DNA from 2 places in the Erwinia sp. BNK-24-b genome. Region 1 is predicted to be linked to the other one. Evidence: predicted binding sites of a transcription regulator. Region 1 holds the regulator's gene; the other holds the start of a gene.

Evidence for each region. The regulator Fur, encoded in region 1, represses iron uptake genes when iron is present. The targets are predictions, from matches to a motif close to ATAATAATGAGAACNACTATCAA.
Region 2: ACMGGR_RS02855 (TonB-dependent siderophore receptor) is a predicted target of Fur. The motif match lies at 2,233-2,255, and genes of this name have one in related genera.

Annotation. Positions count from the first base shown of each region.
Region 1 is NZ_CP179901.1:3,275,681-3,283,783, reverse strand. Features, by position in the region: gene chiP (chitoporin ChiP) at 1-1,215, shown strand, start outside; gene ACMGGR_RS14990 (beta-N-acetylhexosaminidase) at 1,355-4,009, shown strand; gene fur (ferric iron uptake transcriptional regulator) at 4,204-4,647, opposite strand; gene fldA (flavodoxin FldA) at 5,008-5,538, opposite strand; gene ybfE (LexA regulated protein) at 5,678-5,959, opposite strand; gene ybfF (esterase) at 6,105-6,869, opposite strand; gene seqA (replication initiation negative regulator SeqA) at 7,117-7,665, shown strand; gene pgm (phosphoglucomutase (alpha-D-glucose-1,6-bisphosphate-dependent)) at 7,688-8,103, shown strand, end outside.
Region 2 is NZ_CP179901.1:605,442-613,544, forward strand. Features, by position in the region: gene ACMGGR_RS02845 (Gfo/Idh/MocA family protein) at 1-1,026, shown strand, start outside; gene ACMGGR_RS02850 (arylamine N-acetyltransferase family protein) at 1,186-1,980, shown strand; gene ACMGGR_RS02855 (TonB-dependent siderophore receptor) at 2,305-4,641, shown strand; gene ACMGGR_RS02860 (alpha/beta hydrolase) at 4,744-5,685, shown strand; gene iroC (salmochelin/enterobactin export ABC transporter IroC) at 5,926-8,103, opposite strand, start outside.

The DNA of each region.
Region 1 (8,103 bases):
CAATATCAGCAAAACCTTCATCATTCCACCTTTAATGGAAGCCTGGATTTTTCATCCGGCTATGCGGCTGATGTAGTAGGGCTGGACCTGGCAGCGTTTGGCGTGGCCGAGCTCTCAGGCAAAGGGCCAGCTGCCCCCAATGAAATTGGCTTTAGCGAGGCAAAAACGCGCTGGGATGAAAAATGGAGCGGTGATAAAAACGGCAGCAGTATCTATAAAGCGGCGCTAAAACTTAAATATGCCGATTACTGGCTACGCGGCGGTTATATACAGCCAGCAGGGCAAACATTATTAGCGCCTCACTGGAGTTTTCTTCCGGGTACTTATCGCGGCGTGGAGGCAGGAGCGGTTTACGATTTTTCTGCGGCGAGCAGGTTATCCCTTTCCTATATGTGGACAGATGAGTATAAAGCGCCCTGGTATCGCAACATGTATCAATTCCGTAAGGCAGACGGTGTAACGGGCGTAGGTTATTTGCACTCGCTCGGCGCAAAATACAGCAGAGATAAAATCGTTGTGGAAGGCGCTTTTGGTCAGGCCGCTGATTATATGGACCAGTATTTCGGCAAAGTCTCTTATGCTTTACCGCTCGCAAAAAACACATTGCAAACCAGCTGGCAGTTTTATGGCGCAAAAGATAAAGAGAGCGGCAATGCTGCCAACATAAACGACGTTTATAGCGGTCTGGCCTGGCTGCAGGCTATTACGCTGGGCTACGCCACCGGCCCGCTTGATCTGCGTCTGGAAGGAACGTGGGTAAAAGCCGAAGGCAACCAGGGGTTCTTTCTGCAACGTATGACGCCGGGCTACGCCACCTCAAATGGTCGGCTGGACGTCTGGTGGGATTCCCGGTCGGATTTCAACGCCAACGGCGAAAAAGCCCTGTTTGCGGGCGTGATGTATGACCTGAAAAACTGGCAGTTGCCAGGCTGGGCAGTGGGCACCTCATACGCCTGGGGTTGGGATGCCAAACCTTCCCCTGCTTATGACCAAAATCACCGTCTGAAAGAGTCCGCATGGAACCTGGATTTACTGTACACCGTGCAGCAGGGCTTCATTAAAGGCACCTCATTCAAACTGCACTACACACGTTACGATAACCATTCCGCTATTCCCAGCTGGAGCGGCGGCTATGGCAATATTTTTCAGGATGAGCAGGACATAAAATTTATTGTTATGGCACCTTTGACACTTTTTCAGGCGGACAGGCCCTGACCGATGATTTGCAGAAGGTTCTTCTTCAGCGGCCCGGGCAAAAGTTTATCCGGTAGCGAAATGTGGCAAGGGTATTAAGGCGTAGCCTGACAAATATCAGCAATAAATTAAACAGATCAATGATGAACAAGGAAAACGGATGAATAAGTTCAGAGTCAGTCTTGTTGCCATAGCGTTAGCCTCAACATTGGGTAGCGCTATCGCCAGCGAAGATCGGGAAATTGTCGATCAGATTAGCCAGTTTGGCGTGAAATATAAGGTAACGGATAACCAGGCTGCGCAGCATGGTGTGAACTGCGCAGGGCTGGGGGCCGACTGGGCCTCCTGTAACCGGGCAACGATCACTTTAACCAACCCGGGGCCGGCAATCGACAGTAAGAACTGGGCAATTTATATGTCTAACGTTCATAAAACGCTGAAGGTCGACAGTGAAGAATTCCGCATGGTGCATATTGTCGGGGATTTGACCCGGCTGGAGCCTACGGAGAAATTCAAAGGCTTTGCGGCCGGTGAATCAGTGGTCATTCCGATTATAAATGAATACTGGCAGCTATATATCACCGACGTCATGCCTCGCTGGTACGTTACGTCGGGCAAAGCAAAGCCTAAAACTATTGCCAGTACCGATTCTGAAGATCTGACTACCTTCGTTGAGCCATTCGGCAATCAATGGAAGCGTATTCCGGATGATAAAAACGTGCTGATGGCCGCAGCGAGCCGCTTTGACAAAAACAGTGACGTGGCTCTGCTACCCGCCACAGCCTTAAGAGGAAAAATTGTCCCTGAGCCGCGATGGGCAGAAATATTGCCGGAAGATGCCGACCTGTCAAAAGGCGTAAAACTGGACCTGAGCAGTTTACCTGCAGAAATGGAACTGGCGGTGCAGCAGCGTTTTCAGCTGTCGGGAATAAAAGTACAGGGCAGTGGTTATAAAATTTCTACGCGCGTTGACGGTAAAGCGTTAAGCAAAGAGCTGGCAGTTTCAGGCGGCTATCTGTTAACAATCGGCCAGGATAAGGCTGAAGTCATTGGTTACGATCGCAACGGTGTGTTCTATGGCCTGCAGTCAATTCTCTCACTGCTTCCGGCCGATGGCAGTGCAAAAATCGCCACCATGAAGGTCAATGACGCCCCGCGTTTTGCTATGCGCGCCGTTTTTCTGGATGTAGCCCGCAATTTTCACAGTAAAGCCGCCGTGATGCGTATGTTAGATCAGCTGAGCGCATGGAAAATTAACACCTTCCACTTTCATCTTAGCGATGACGAAGCATGGCGAATTGAGATCCCGGGCCTGCCGGAGCTCACGGAGGTTGGCAGTAAGCGCTGTCATGACCTCAGCGAGCAGCGTTGCCTGTTACCACAGCTGGGGTCAGGGCCGGACAGTGACAACAACGGCAGCGGCCATTTTAGCCGCCAGGACTATATCGACATTGTGAAATACGCTGCGGCTCGCGGCATTAACGTTATCCCGGAAATAGACATGCCCGCCCACGCCCGTGCCGCCGTCATTTCCATGGAGGCACGCTACAACAAACTGATAAAAGAAGGGAAAAGAGCAGAAGCTTCAGAATACCGCCTGGTTGACCCCACTGATGATTCTAATACCACCTCGGTACAGCTTTACGATCGTACCAGCTATCTGAACCCTTGTTTGTCATCTTCTCTGCGCTTCACTGATAAGGTTATCAGTGAAATTCAGGCCATGCATCAAGAAGCCGGGCAGCCGCTGCAAACGTGGCACTTTGGCGGCGACGAAGCGAAAAACATTCGCCTGGGGGCCGGTTATTCAGACATAAATAAACCCGTTGCCGGCACTGGCCTTCTTGATATGAGTAAGGAAGACAAGCCGTGGGCAAAATCGCAGGTTTGCCAGGCAATGATCAAAGACGGCAAAGTAGCGGATCTTGAACATCTGCCCAGCTACTTTGCGCTGCAGGTTAGCCAGCAGGTTAAGCAACATGGTATCGACAAAATGCAGGCATGGCAGGATGGCCTGAAAGATGCCGAAAATGCCGACACGTTTGCCACTAAACGTGTTGCTGTTAATTTCTGGGATACGCTGTACTGGGGTGGTTTTGATTCGGCTAACGACTGGGCAAATAAAGGTTATGAGGTAATTATCTCCAGCCCTGACTACGTTTATATGGATTTTCCCTACGAGGTAAATCCACTGGAGCGCGGTTACTACTGGGGAACGCGGTTTAGCGACGAGCGTAAAATGTTTAGCTTCGCACCTGATAATCTACCGCAAAATGCCGAAACCTCTGTGGATCGCGATGGTAAAACCTTCACCGCGAAATCTGACAAAACCTGGCCTGGCGCTTATGGTCTGTCGGCCCAGCTCTGGAGCGAAACGTCACGTACCGATCGTCAAATGGAGTATATGATTTTCCCTCGCGTGGCTGCAGTGGCTGAAAGAGCCTGGCACCGCGCGGCCTGGGAGCTGGACTATAAGGCGGGTAAAGAGTTTATTGGCGGTGTTACCCAACATGTTGATCGGCAGGTGCTGCTGGAAGACTGGCAAATGTTCGCTAATCTGCTGGGGCAGCGTGAGCTGGCAAGGCTGGATAAAGCCGGCATTCATTATCGCCTGCCGGTTCCCGGTGCGCGAATTGCCGATGGTAAACTGGAAGCCAATATTGCGCTGCCGGGGTTAATCATTGAATATAGCGTGGATGAGGGGAAAAACTGGCGGCGCTACGAGGCAAATATGCAGCCAACGGTCGCTGGCAAAGTTATGGTCCGTTCTGTTAGTCCGGATGGAAAACGTTTCAGCCGTACAGAAACGCTCTGATATGCCCGGCTCACTTATGCGTTTGGGAAAATAGCAGGGCGCATTCTTTGTATCTAAAATACGGATTTTGCCAGATTGATCGTTCAGACCGCTGGCTGGCACTTTTTGCGGATCGATTGTGCTTTTTAACAAAAAGCCTGCCCTTGGGTTAAAAAAAAACCGGTGAGCGATCACCGGTTTTTTTGTATCAGGCATTATTTATCGTGCAGCGAGTCATCTTCACGGCAGTCGCCGGTGGCGCAGTGGCCATAAAGGTAGAGGCTGTGGTTGCTCAACTTGATACCGTGTTTGGTGGCGATATCACGCTGGCGAGATTCGATGGATTCATCTCTGAATTCGATCACTTTGCCGCAGTCCAGGCAGATAAGGTGGTCGTGATGATGCTGCTGCGTCAGTTCGAACACGGACTTGCCGCCTTCAAAGTTGTGACGGGTAACGATCCCTGCGTCATCAAACTGGTTCAGCACGCGGTAAACCGTGGCCAGACCAATCTCTTCGCCCATATCAATCAGGCGCTTATACAAGTCTTCCGCGCTGACGTGATGGCTCTCTGGCTCCTGAAGCACTTCCAGAATTTTTAGTCGAGGAAGCGTGACTTTCAGGCCGGCCTTCTTTAATGCGGTGTTGTTGTCAGTCATGCGGATATTGTCCTGTTACTTTACTGGTCACTAAATGGCTGAAAAGCCGTGAGCATCGGTCGACGCAAAAGCTGAGCGTCTCATTATAGAACTGATGCCTGGAAGAAACCACAGCAGAGATGCAAAACCATTGAGGGATGTAAGGATAAGATGTCGTTACGTCCGGAAAGCAAGCACCCATCTGTACCGGGTTAATATTCGTACATTCAACCTTTATCATCATTATGGTGAAAAGCGTTGCGTGAACGGAGCCGTACTATTGTACCGTTTTCCAGGCAAAAGTTACAAAAAAGTAGCTATCGATGCGATAGGAAAATGCGTTGGCCCGCACAAAATTGCCTGTTCGGCGGGCCGGGATCATCAGGCTTCGAGAATATCTTTCAGCTGAAGTTCTTCAGAAATCTGGTTTACCCACTTCTCGGTGCGCTCTTTGGTCAGTTCCGGCTGACGATCTTCATCAATGGCTAAGCCCAGGAAATGATTGTCGTCCGCCAGGCCTTTGGACGCTTCGAAGTGGTAACCTTCGGTTGGCCAGTGGCCCACGATGACCGCGCCGTTCGGTTCGATAATATCGCGGATAGTGCCCATCGCATCGCAGAAATATTCCGCGTAATCTTCCTGATCGCCACAGCCAAACAGCGCAACCAGCTTGCCGTTAAAGTCAATCTCTTCCAGCGTTGGGAAAAAGTCATCCCAGTCGCACTGCGCTTCGCCGTAGTACCAGGTTGGGATGCCCAGCAGCAAAATATCAAAGGCTTCAAGGTCTTCTTTGCTGCTTTTAGCGATATCATGAACTTCAGCCACCTCGTTACCGAGCTGCTTCTGGATCATTTTTGCAATGTTTTCCGTATTGCCCGTATCGCTGCCAAAGAAAATGCCTACGATTGCCATGACTTTAATAACCTCTTGAAACTTAATGATATGCGGCGGCTAGCCTGATGATGTAAACGGCAATAATAGCAGACAGCCACGGGAGGATAAACGGCTAATCCTCCCACATTTGTCGCTTTGTGCTTTGCCGCTGCGCCGCTCAGCGCGTTGGTTTGGCTAACTGCGCCATGAGCATCTCTTCAATCAGCTCGCTGCGGCTCATGTTGCGCTGCTCGGCGAGCTGGTTCAGGGCATCAACCGCGTCACTGTTCATTTTCAGCTCTACGCGCTTCAGCCCGCGCACTTTATCACGCTTAAGCTGGTTGCGTTTATTAATACGCAGCTGCTCATCACGCGTCAGCGGATTGGTTTTGGGTCGTCCCGGGCGACGCTCGTCTGCGAACAGATCGATCGTGGTGCGGTCCGTGTTTTCTTTTGCCATAGAATCGTGATACTGAAGGCTGGAGTTCTGATGGATTGGGCCATTAACATCGGCGACCGCAGTCGCCGACAAATTTTAGCGCGCCATCATACCCCAGTGAAAGTCGTGTCGACAAGATTAAAGCCTTTTACCGAAACAATTGTTTTCACAGAGCAAAAAAGCGGCGAATGGCGCGTAAAACGGCATCGGGCTTTTCAGCATGCACCCAGTGACCCGCTCCGGCTATCACATGCGCCTTTGCCGCAGGAAACTGAGCCAGCAGCGCCTGGCGATAATCTTCCGTTATATAGGGAGAAAGCTCGCCGCGAATAAACAGCGCCGGGCCGGGCCAGGCAGGCTGCGCTTGCCAGCCAATGATTTGATCATAGCACCGCCACAGCACAGGCACATTAAAACGCCATTCGCCATCATGAAAAGACTTCAGTAAAAACTGAATCACGCCTTCTTCGTCTATAGTTTGTCGCATCAGTGCGGCGGCTTCGCGGCGACCGGTGAGGCCCGCCTCGCTCACTGCCTTAAGCGCGGCAAAGATTCCGTCATGGTGGCGCTGCTGATAGGCAACCGGTGCAATATCAATAACAACAAGTTTTTCAATGCGTTCCGGCGCCAGCGCGGCCAGCATCATGGCGATTTTGCCGCCCATGGAGTGGCCGATAACGGAAAATTTTGCGATGCCCTGCTGGTCAAGCGATGCCAGGATGTCGTGAGCCATTGCCGGATAGTCCATCTCGTCGGCACGCGGCGAGAGGCCGTGGTTACGCACGTCAAACTGGAGAACGCGACAGGCATCTTTTAACCCACGCGCCAGCACGCCAAGGTTGTCCAGATTGCCGAAAAGACCGTGAATCAGCACGACTGGCGCGGTAAAAGTGTCCATTTGTTCAGATTGCAGGCGGTAATTCAATTTCATGGCAAACTTCTTACAGGAGAAACGAAGGGTTAGGGTATCATAAAACATTGATTTTCTGCCGGAGCGGGCCGCCGGATCGTAAACGATCTTTTTACGGCATATTCCGACTTTTGTTCACAATCGGGGCTGGCGCTACACCCCGGCAGGATTTAACTTTATAATCCTCGTGTTAGAGCTGGTCTGTCTGCGCATGCGCAAAAACATGTCGCTAACTGGCTCTTATCAGCAATAATCGTACTGGATCAAGATGAAAACTATTGAAGTCGACGAAGAACTCTACCGTTATATCGCCAGCCACACGCAGCATATCGGTGAAAGCGCCTCTGATATTTTACGCCGGATGCTGAAATTTTCTGCCGGTCAGACGGTGGAAAAGGCGCCGGCACCCGCAGCAGCGCCTGCCGCGGTAAGCGTTGAAACGGCTGTTAAAGAGGAAGCCCGCCCGCAGGATCGCGTTCGCGCCGTGCGTGAACTGCTGCTGTCGGACGAGTATGCGGAGCAGAAGAAAGCGGTAAACCGTTTTATGCTGATCCTGTCGACTTTATACAATCTGGATCCCAAGGTATTTGCCGCCGCGACCGAGTCACTACACGGTCGTACGCGCGTCTACTTTGCAGGCAATCAGCAAACCCTGGTACAGAATGGCACCCATACCAAGCCGCAGCATATTCCGGGCACGCCGTATTGGGTGATTACCAACACTAACACAGGTCGCAAACGCAGCATGATTGAACACATCATGTCGTCCATGCAGTTCCCGGCGGAACTGGCAGACAAAGTTTGCGGCACCCTCTAATAAGCGTCAGGGAGAAGCGCCAATGGCCAGTCACCCCCGTGCCGGGCAGCCAGCCCAGCAGAGCGATTTGATTAACGTTGCACAATTAACCTCGCAGTATTATGTCCTGCAGCCGGAACCCGGCAACGCAGAGCATGCGGTAAAATTCGGCACGTCCGGCCATCGCGGCAGCGCAGGACGACACAGCTTCAACGAGACGCATATTCTGGCCATTGCTCAGGCAATTGCGGAAGAGCGTAAAAAGAACGGCGTTACTGGACCTTGCTACGTCGGCAAAGACACGCACGCGCTGTCTGAACCGGCCATTATTTCCGTACTGGAAGTACTGGCGGCGAACGGCGTGGACGTTATTGTGCAGCAGGACAACGGCTATACGCCGACGCCCGCTATCTCTAACGCCATTCTGGAGCACAACAAAGCGGGCGGCGCACAGGCTGA
Region 2 (8,103 bases), 2.2 Mb from region 1:
CCTACAGCTTTACCCACACCTGAAACCGCGCATCCGCAGGCTATTCCAGCCTTGCGCTGGGGCATTCTTGGCCCGGGCTGGATCGCGGCGCATTTCGCCAAATCGTTACGGGAAAACAGCTCGCAGAAGCTGGTCGCTGTGGCAGGACGCAATGCGGAGAAAACGCAAGCCTTTGCCGATAAGTGGGCGATTCCGCATACCTTTAGCTCGGCGGAAGAGATGCTTGCCATGAACGATCTGGACGTGATCTATATCGCTACGCCACATAACCATCATTTTCCGGATGGGCTGCAGGCGCTACGGGCCGGTAAGCATGTGTTGATAGAAAAACCTTTGGCGCTAAATGCTACTGAAGGCGCGCAGCTGAAAGCCGAAGCGAAACGCCAGGGCGTGCTCTGTATGGAGGCGATGTGGTGCGACTTTACGCCGAAATATGCCGTGCTGCGCCAGCTGCTGGCTGATGGCGCACTGGGCGAACTGCATACCTTAATTGCCGATCACGGCGAGTTTTTCACCCCCGATCACCGCATTTTCAATGCCGATCTGGCGGGCGGCCCGATGCTGGATTTGGGCAGCTACCTGATTGCCTTTAGCGTCATGACCGGCGGCGCACCAACCTGGGTTCAGGCTATCGGCCAGCTGGCGGAAGGCGGTGTTAACGGCCAGGCCTCTATGCTGTTGCAGCACGCCAACGGCATGCATTCTGTGCTTAATACTACGCTGTTCAGCAATACGCCAGGCAGGGCAGTAATAGCCGGTCGCGACGCCACTATCGTGCTGGATGGACAATTTTACGCGCCGGGCGGCTTTGTCATGACGTCCAGCCAGGGCAACAAAACGCTGCGCTGGGAAGAGCCGCTTAACCGCTACGATCAGCTTTATCACGAAGCGGAGCATCTTGCCTGGTGTGTTGGCCAGGGCTTAATCGATTCGCCTGTCCGGCCGCTTAGCACGTCGCTGATGACGCTGTCCGCGATGGATGAGGTTCGTAGCCAGCTGGGCATCGTGTTTAACGAAGAAAAGTAGTTTATGGACGGGCAGTTTCTGACGCTGAACTAATGAAGAGTAAGGCTGGCGTGCCACGGACGGTGCGCTCTGAGAGGGCATGGCTGACGTGTTAATAGCGTGTTTCTGTATTCCGCAAAGCTGGTAACATAGCTTTTTCCCTCTGAAGAAACTGCCTGCATGAACGCTAATTCCTGTTTCTCCCGCTTTGCTGATATCGCCGGCCTGGCGATATCACCCGTTGCCAGCCTGGAAACGCTAAAAGCACTACACAAGGCATGGCCATCGATTATTCCTTTTGAAAATATTGATGTTTTGCTCGGCAAAAAGGTCAGTATTAACGCCGCTGATATTGCCGAAAAAATGCTGACGAAAAGACGCGGCGGCTACTGTTTTGAACATAATATTTTGTTCGGCGAAATGCTAAAAGAGCTCGGCTTTTCCGTTACCTCTCACCTTGCACGGGTGGTCTGGGGAATGGATACACCGGCGGCGACGCCACAAACGCATACGCTGCTGCTCGTTGCCCTCGACGGCATAAATTATCTTGCCGATGTCGGTTTTGGCGGCGTCAGCCTGACCGCGCCTTTACGGCTGGAAGAGGGAGAACAGCAGGGATTTTTACTGGAGCGATTGCCAGGCGGCGAATGGCTGCTGTCGGCAAACGGTGAAAGCAAACGGCTAATGTATATGGTTAACGAGCAACCCTGTGCTGAAGCGGATATCCTGGTTGCCAGTCATTTTGTTGAAACGTACAGCGAGTCGATATTTCGCCATAATCTGATGATGGCGAAAATAATTAATGGCCGTCAGGTAAATATGTTTAACCGCTGCCAGACAACCTATGGTGCTGAAAAGCAGGAGCAGGAAGCTCAATCGTATGAAGCGTTCTGCACGTTATTAATGGCTTTTTTTGCTAATAGCGATGTATTGAGCGAGACCGAACGTCAGGCCATTTATAAAAAAATAAGCTAACGATAAAGGGCAGGCTGTTAAGCCTGCCTTACCGCAACAAACCATTATTCACGCGCTAAAAATAATAAGGCCGGGCGGCCTTAGCTTACCTGCGTGCGCAATGACGGGTTACGGTACGCTTCCCGGCAGGGTTAAGGATCGTCGAACGGCAGTTTTGAGACGGGTGTTTACTTTTAACCTTATTTAATAAGGGGTTAAGGGAGGGGGGTTTAGGGCCATTCATTCTTCTGCACGCAAAAACCCTGATTGTAATTAATAATCATTCTCACTATAGTGTGTTTTTCCCGCTTTTCCTCTTCCACAGGGCCGGTGACAAATACCATTATGAAAGTTAAGTTTACGTTCTCTCTGTTGGCTTCACTTATTACCTCGAGCCTGGCAATAACTCCGGTATATGCAGAAAATAACGCAAAAGATATAACGGAAACCCAGATAAAAACAGGCGAGAATGCTGCCAAAATAAAGCAAAGCCAGACACAGGAAAATAACCAGAATAAAGATCTGGCTATTAAGGATGAAAAGAGCAGTAGCGAAAATACGATGACGGTTACGGCCCGGCAACAAACGTTACAGGCACCGGGCGTCTCCATTATCGACAGCACGGCAATAAAAAAACATCCCATTCAGCGCGACGTCGCGGAAATTATCCGCACTATGCCTGGCGTTAATCTTACCGGTAATTCTAACAGCGGCCAGCGCGGCAATAATCGCCAGATCGATATTCGCGGTATGGGGCCGGAAAATACGCTGATACTGATTGATGGCATGCCGGTGAGCAGCCGTAATTCAGTACGTTTTGGCTGGAGCGACGAGCGTGATACCCGCGGCGATACCAACTGGGTGCCGCCGGAAATGATTGACCGTATTGAGGTTATCCGTGGCCCGGCCGCCGCGCTTTATGGCAATGGCGCTATGGGCGGCGTGGTCAATATCATTACCAAACCCACCACCGATGCGTGGCACGGCAGTTTTAATTCCTATTTCAACGCGCCGGAGCATAAATCGGAAGGCAGCACCAAACGCTATAATGCCAGCCTGAGCGGCGCGCTGGCTGACAATGTCACCCTGCGGCTCTACGGCAACTGGAATAAAACGCAGGCGGACGCGCAGGATATTAACGAAAGCCACACCACGCCGCGGATTGGATCCTATGCCGGCTCCTGGCCATCCGGGCGCGAGGGCTTTATCAACAAGGACGTGCATTCCGCACTGCGCTGGGCATTTTTACCAAACCAGGCGCTGGAGCTGGATGCGGGCTTCAGCCGTCAGGGCAATCTCTACGCTGGTGATACGCAGAACACCAACAGCAACGCGCTGGTAAAGAAATATTATGGCAAAGAAACCAACGTCCTTTATCGCCAGTCGCTTAGCCTGAAATATACCGGCGCATGGGACAACGGCATCACCACCAGCAACTACGTTCAGTTTGAAAAAACACGTAACACCCGTCTTAACGAAGGACTGTCTGGCGGCATCGCGGGGATTTTCAGCCCCTCCGATGAAGGTTTCTCCACCATTACGCTGTATGACACCAACCTGCACTCAGAGGTTAATCTTCCGCTTGATCTTTGGGTTAATCAGACCGTCACGCTCGGCGCGGAAATGAATCATCAGGCAATGAAAGATCCTGCCTCTAATACCGAATCCACCACCGCGGGCGGCGCGGTAGAAGGCATCGCCAGCTCCGGGCGCGATATAAACAGCTCAGCCGATATTTATGGTATTTATACGGAAGATAATATTGAGCTGACCGATACCACGCGCCTGACGCCGGGAATTCGTTTTAATCACCAGAGCATCACCGGCAGCAACTGGAGCCCGGCGCTGAATCTGTCGCAGGAACTGGGCAGCGACTTTACCCTGAAGCTGGGGATCGCCCGCGCCTGGAAAGCGCCTAATCTCTATCAAACCAACCCCAACTACCTGTTATTCAGTAAAGGACAGGGCTGCTACGACAGCGCGGGCTACTGCTATCTACAGGGAAATCGTGATTTAAAAGCGGAAACCAGCGTCAATAAAGAGATCGGCATTGAATATAACCATGATGATGTACAGGCCGGTCTGACCTGGTATCGCAACGACTACCATGACAAAATCGAAGGCGGCTATACGGCGGAATATTCCAACGGTACTTCGGATGTTTATAAGTGGGAAAACGTGCCGAAAGCGGTGGTGCAGGGACTGGAAGGAACGCTTAATTTCCCGATTACCGCTGCGGTGTCGATGAAAAATAACTTCACCTGGATTATCGACAATCAGAATAAAACCACCGGCGATTACCTCTCCATTATCCCGAAATATACGCTTAATTCGACGCTGGACTGGCAGGCTACGAATGACCTCTCCGTGCAGGGGACGCTGACCTGGTATGGCCGTCAGAAACCGAAAAAATATAACTATAAAGGCGAAGCGACTTCGGGCAGCGAAACCCGTCAGGTAAAACCTTATGCGCTGGTGGGCGTCAGTGCGACCTATAACGTGACCAAAAATCTGGACGTCACGACTGGTATCGACAACCTGTTCGATAAACGTCATTTCCGTGAAGGCAACGCTCAAAGTACCGGTAATGCGACCACGGGTGCCTACCTGTGGGGAGCGGGAGCCAACACCTATAACGAGCCGGGCAGAACGTATTATATGGAGCTGGGACTGCATTTCTGATTACGGATTGCCTGAAAAGCGAAGGATAAAGCAGGGCCGCTTTATCCTTTCGCTATTTTGGGCAGGTGACATTTTAGCAAAATTTATCTTGAGAGCTTGTGCATGAGTCAACGGCATTACCGCAGAATAAACTGGCTACGTATGGCCGCCTTTTTTTTCACTTTCCTCTGTTCATTAAACGCTTACTGTCGGCCAGATATGTCGCCGCTTGGGCCAAATATCGCCGATAAAGGCTCATCATTTTATCACTTCAGCATCCGTACCTTCGCTTCCGCCGACGGCCAGAGGCACTATAAGGTATGGACGGGCGTGCCTGATAAAGCGCCGCCGCCGTCGGGTTATCCGGTGCTTTATCTGCTGGACGGCAATGCGGTGATGGACAGGTTATCGGATGCGCTGCTAAAGCAGCTGGCAGCACAGAATCCCCCTGTCGTTGTCGCCATCGGCTATCAGACCGATAAACCCTTCGATCTGGCCGCCAGAAGCTACGATTATACGCCGCCCGTCATGGAAAACAGTGAGGGCGACGGGCTGGACAGACGAGGCTGGAAGGGGGGCGGTAGCGCTGTTTTTCAACAGTTGCTGGAGAAGAATATTGCACCGCTGGCCGAAAAAGGCCTGCGCATCGACGCCAGTCAGCGCGGTATCTGGGGGCACTCTCTGGGCGGAATATTTGCTCTGAATGCTTATCTCTCCTCCTCTTTTTTTACCTCTTATTACGCCACCAGCCCCACGCTGAACCGTAAATATGTCGGACTGCTTACGCAGCTGGCGGCAATCAACAAGCCAGACTTCTGTGCAAAAAGGCTCTTTTTTATCGAAGGGGACGGCGCGCCAGGCAAAAATCCGCAGGCGCCCGCGCCGGATATTCAGAACAAGGTGCGCGCTACGCTGGCTTTACTGCATACGGAAGGAGTGCCGGTAGCTTACTGGTCGCATCCTGAACTTTCTCACGGTCAGACCTTTAATGCCGGTTTCCAGCAGGCGTTGCTGCATATTGCCGCCCCTGATGCGGCTAAAGCGCTGGCATCCTGCCAGCGCTAATTAAAGGCTTTGCTGTGGGTACCCTGCCAGCGCTAATTAAAGGCGCTGTTGTGGGTACCCTGCCAGCGCTAATTAAAGGCACTGTTGTGAGTATCCTGCCAGCGCTAATTAAAGCCTCTGGTGCTGGCAAGTGTGAACGCTAAACAGCGATAGTGCCGCAGACATCGTGCCGTCCTTAATTACCCGTGCTATAGCCGACTAACCCCGTGGCGCGTAACAAGCAACGCCACGGGGAAAGGTTTATCCCGCCTCTTTAGCTTCTTCTCCTGAAACCTGCGTTGCAGCTTCGCCAGTGCTGTCGCGCCATAGCCGCGCGTAAGCGCCGTTTGCCGCTAACAGTTCGGCATGGGTACCGTATTCGGCAATTTTTCCGTGCTCCATCACCGCAATGGCATCACAGCGACAGGCGGTGGTCAGGCGATGGGCCACCACCAGCGCGGTGCGGCCATGACTACGCGCGTTTTCAATCAGCGACGTCATCAGCAGTTCTTCAGCAGCACGATCCAGGCGCGCCGTCGCCTCGTCGAGCAGCAGAATATGCGCGTTAGCAAGCTGCGCGCGCGCCAGCGCAATAAGCTGTCGCTGTCCGGCTGATAAGCCCGAACCGCCGTTGTTTACCGGCGTGCGGAATCCCTGCGGCAGCGCACGTAGCGTACTCAGCAGACCCGCCTGCCGTGCCGCATCTTCTACTTCCTTATCGGTGCTGGACGGCCGCGAATAGCGGATATTTTCGGCAATATCGCCGCTGAACAAAGCGACATCCTGCTCCACCAGCCCCACCTGAGAACGATAGCTCGCCAGCGACATCTGCTCGACGGCACGCTCGCCAACGCGGATCTTGCCGCCGGAAGGGGAGTAGAGTCCTGCAATCAGCTTAATCAGGGTCGATTTACCCGCGCCGCTGGCACCGACCACCGCCACCACCGTGCCTTGCGGTATGGTCAGGTTCAGCTTATCCAGCGCTTTTTTGCTGCTGTCGGGATAGTGGAAAGTTAACGCCTCCAGCGCCAGCGCGCCCTGCATCGGCACTTTTGTAGACGCATCCGCAGACTGGAGCGGCTCTGCGCCTTCGGTAGCCAGCAGCTCATCGATGTGCTTGCCGCTGGCCGAAGCCTGCTGATAAGCATCCACAATGCCGGAAAGCTGCTGCACTGGCCCATAAAACTGTCCCAGCAGCAGGAAGAACGCCGCCAGCACGCCCGCCGTCATCTGGCCTTCGGCAACGCGGGATGCACCCACCAGCAGGACGGCCGCGTAAGAGGCTTCGGTACAGAAAGTAAGGAAAGGAAAGTAAACGGCCAGATATTTCTGCGCCCGCACGCGGGTAGCGCGGAAGCGATCCGACAGCGAACGCAGCCGGGCGGCTTCCACATCCTGCTGACCGTGCGACTGCACCACGCGCAGGCCCGATACTTTCTCCTGTAGCGTACTGTTTACCTTGCCGATTTCAATGCGCGCCTTAGCGTAGGCTGGCGAACTCAGGCGACGATAAATCAGCGTGGCAATCACCACGACGGGGATCGCGCCCGACGCGACCAGCGCCAGAATCGGGTCGAGCCAGAACATTGCGATAGCAATCGCCGCCATGGTAATCAGGCTGGTGGCGGTTCCGGCCAGGCCATTTTGTAAAAACCGCGCCAGCGCATCGACATCCACGGTCATACGCGTAAGGCGCGTATCGGTGTGCTGCTCGTGATAGGGAAGGCCCAGCCGCAGCAGTTGTCCAAAGCTGCGTAACCGCACCGTGTGCTGCACGGTTTCCGACGCGCGCGCGGAAACTATCGTTTGCAGTGAGTAACAGCACCAGCTGACGGCCACCAGCAACAGCGCGAGCGCGGCACAGGTGCCGATAACGCTCAGGTCATTCATGGCTACGCCCGAATCGATACCGCGCTTTAGCAGCATCAGTACGCCAACGCCTGAGGCGGAATCAATCGCGATCAGCGCGGCCGCCGCGATAAACATCCAGGCGACCGGGGCCAGCATGGAGGTGACCCGCCGGCCTTTATCGGACTGGGCCATTTGCCCGGCGCGTTCCGGTACGCGACACATACGTTGACGAAAACCTTCGCCAGCCCTGGCAATGTCGTCGGCTTCAGCAGCCTGCGCCTTCGCAGAGACCGGTTCCGGCCAGAGCGGGGAGTTTGACGCGGTCGCATCTTCCAGCAGGTCGCCCGTACCTGACATGAGCGCGCGGAAAGCCTGCGAGCGCGCCTCAAGCTCCGCCTGCGTTCCGACATCGACCACGCGTCCTTTTTCCAGCACCACAATCTTACTGGCTAACTGCAAGGTCGAACGGCGACGGGCGATGACCAGCAGCATATGATTATCGTCGGCGTAGCGGCCAAGCGCGGCGTTGATTTCCGCTTCTGTCCCGGCATCCACCGCCGAAGTGGTGTCGTCCAGAATTAAAACGCC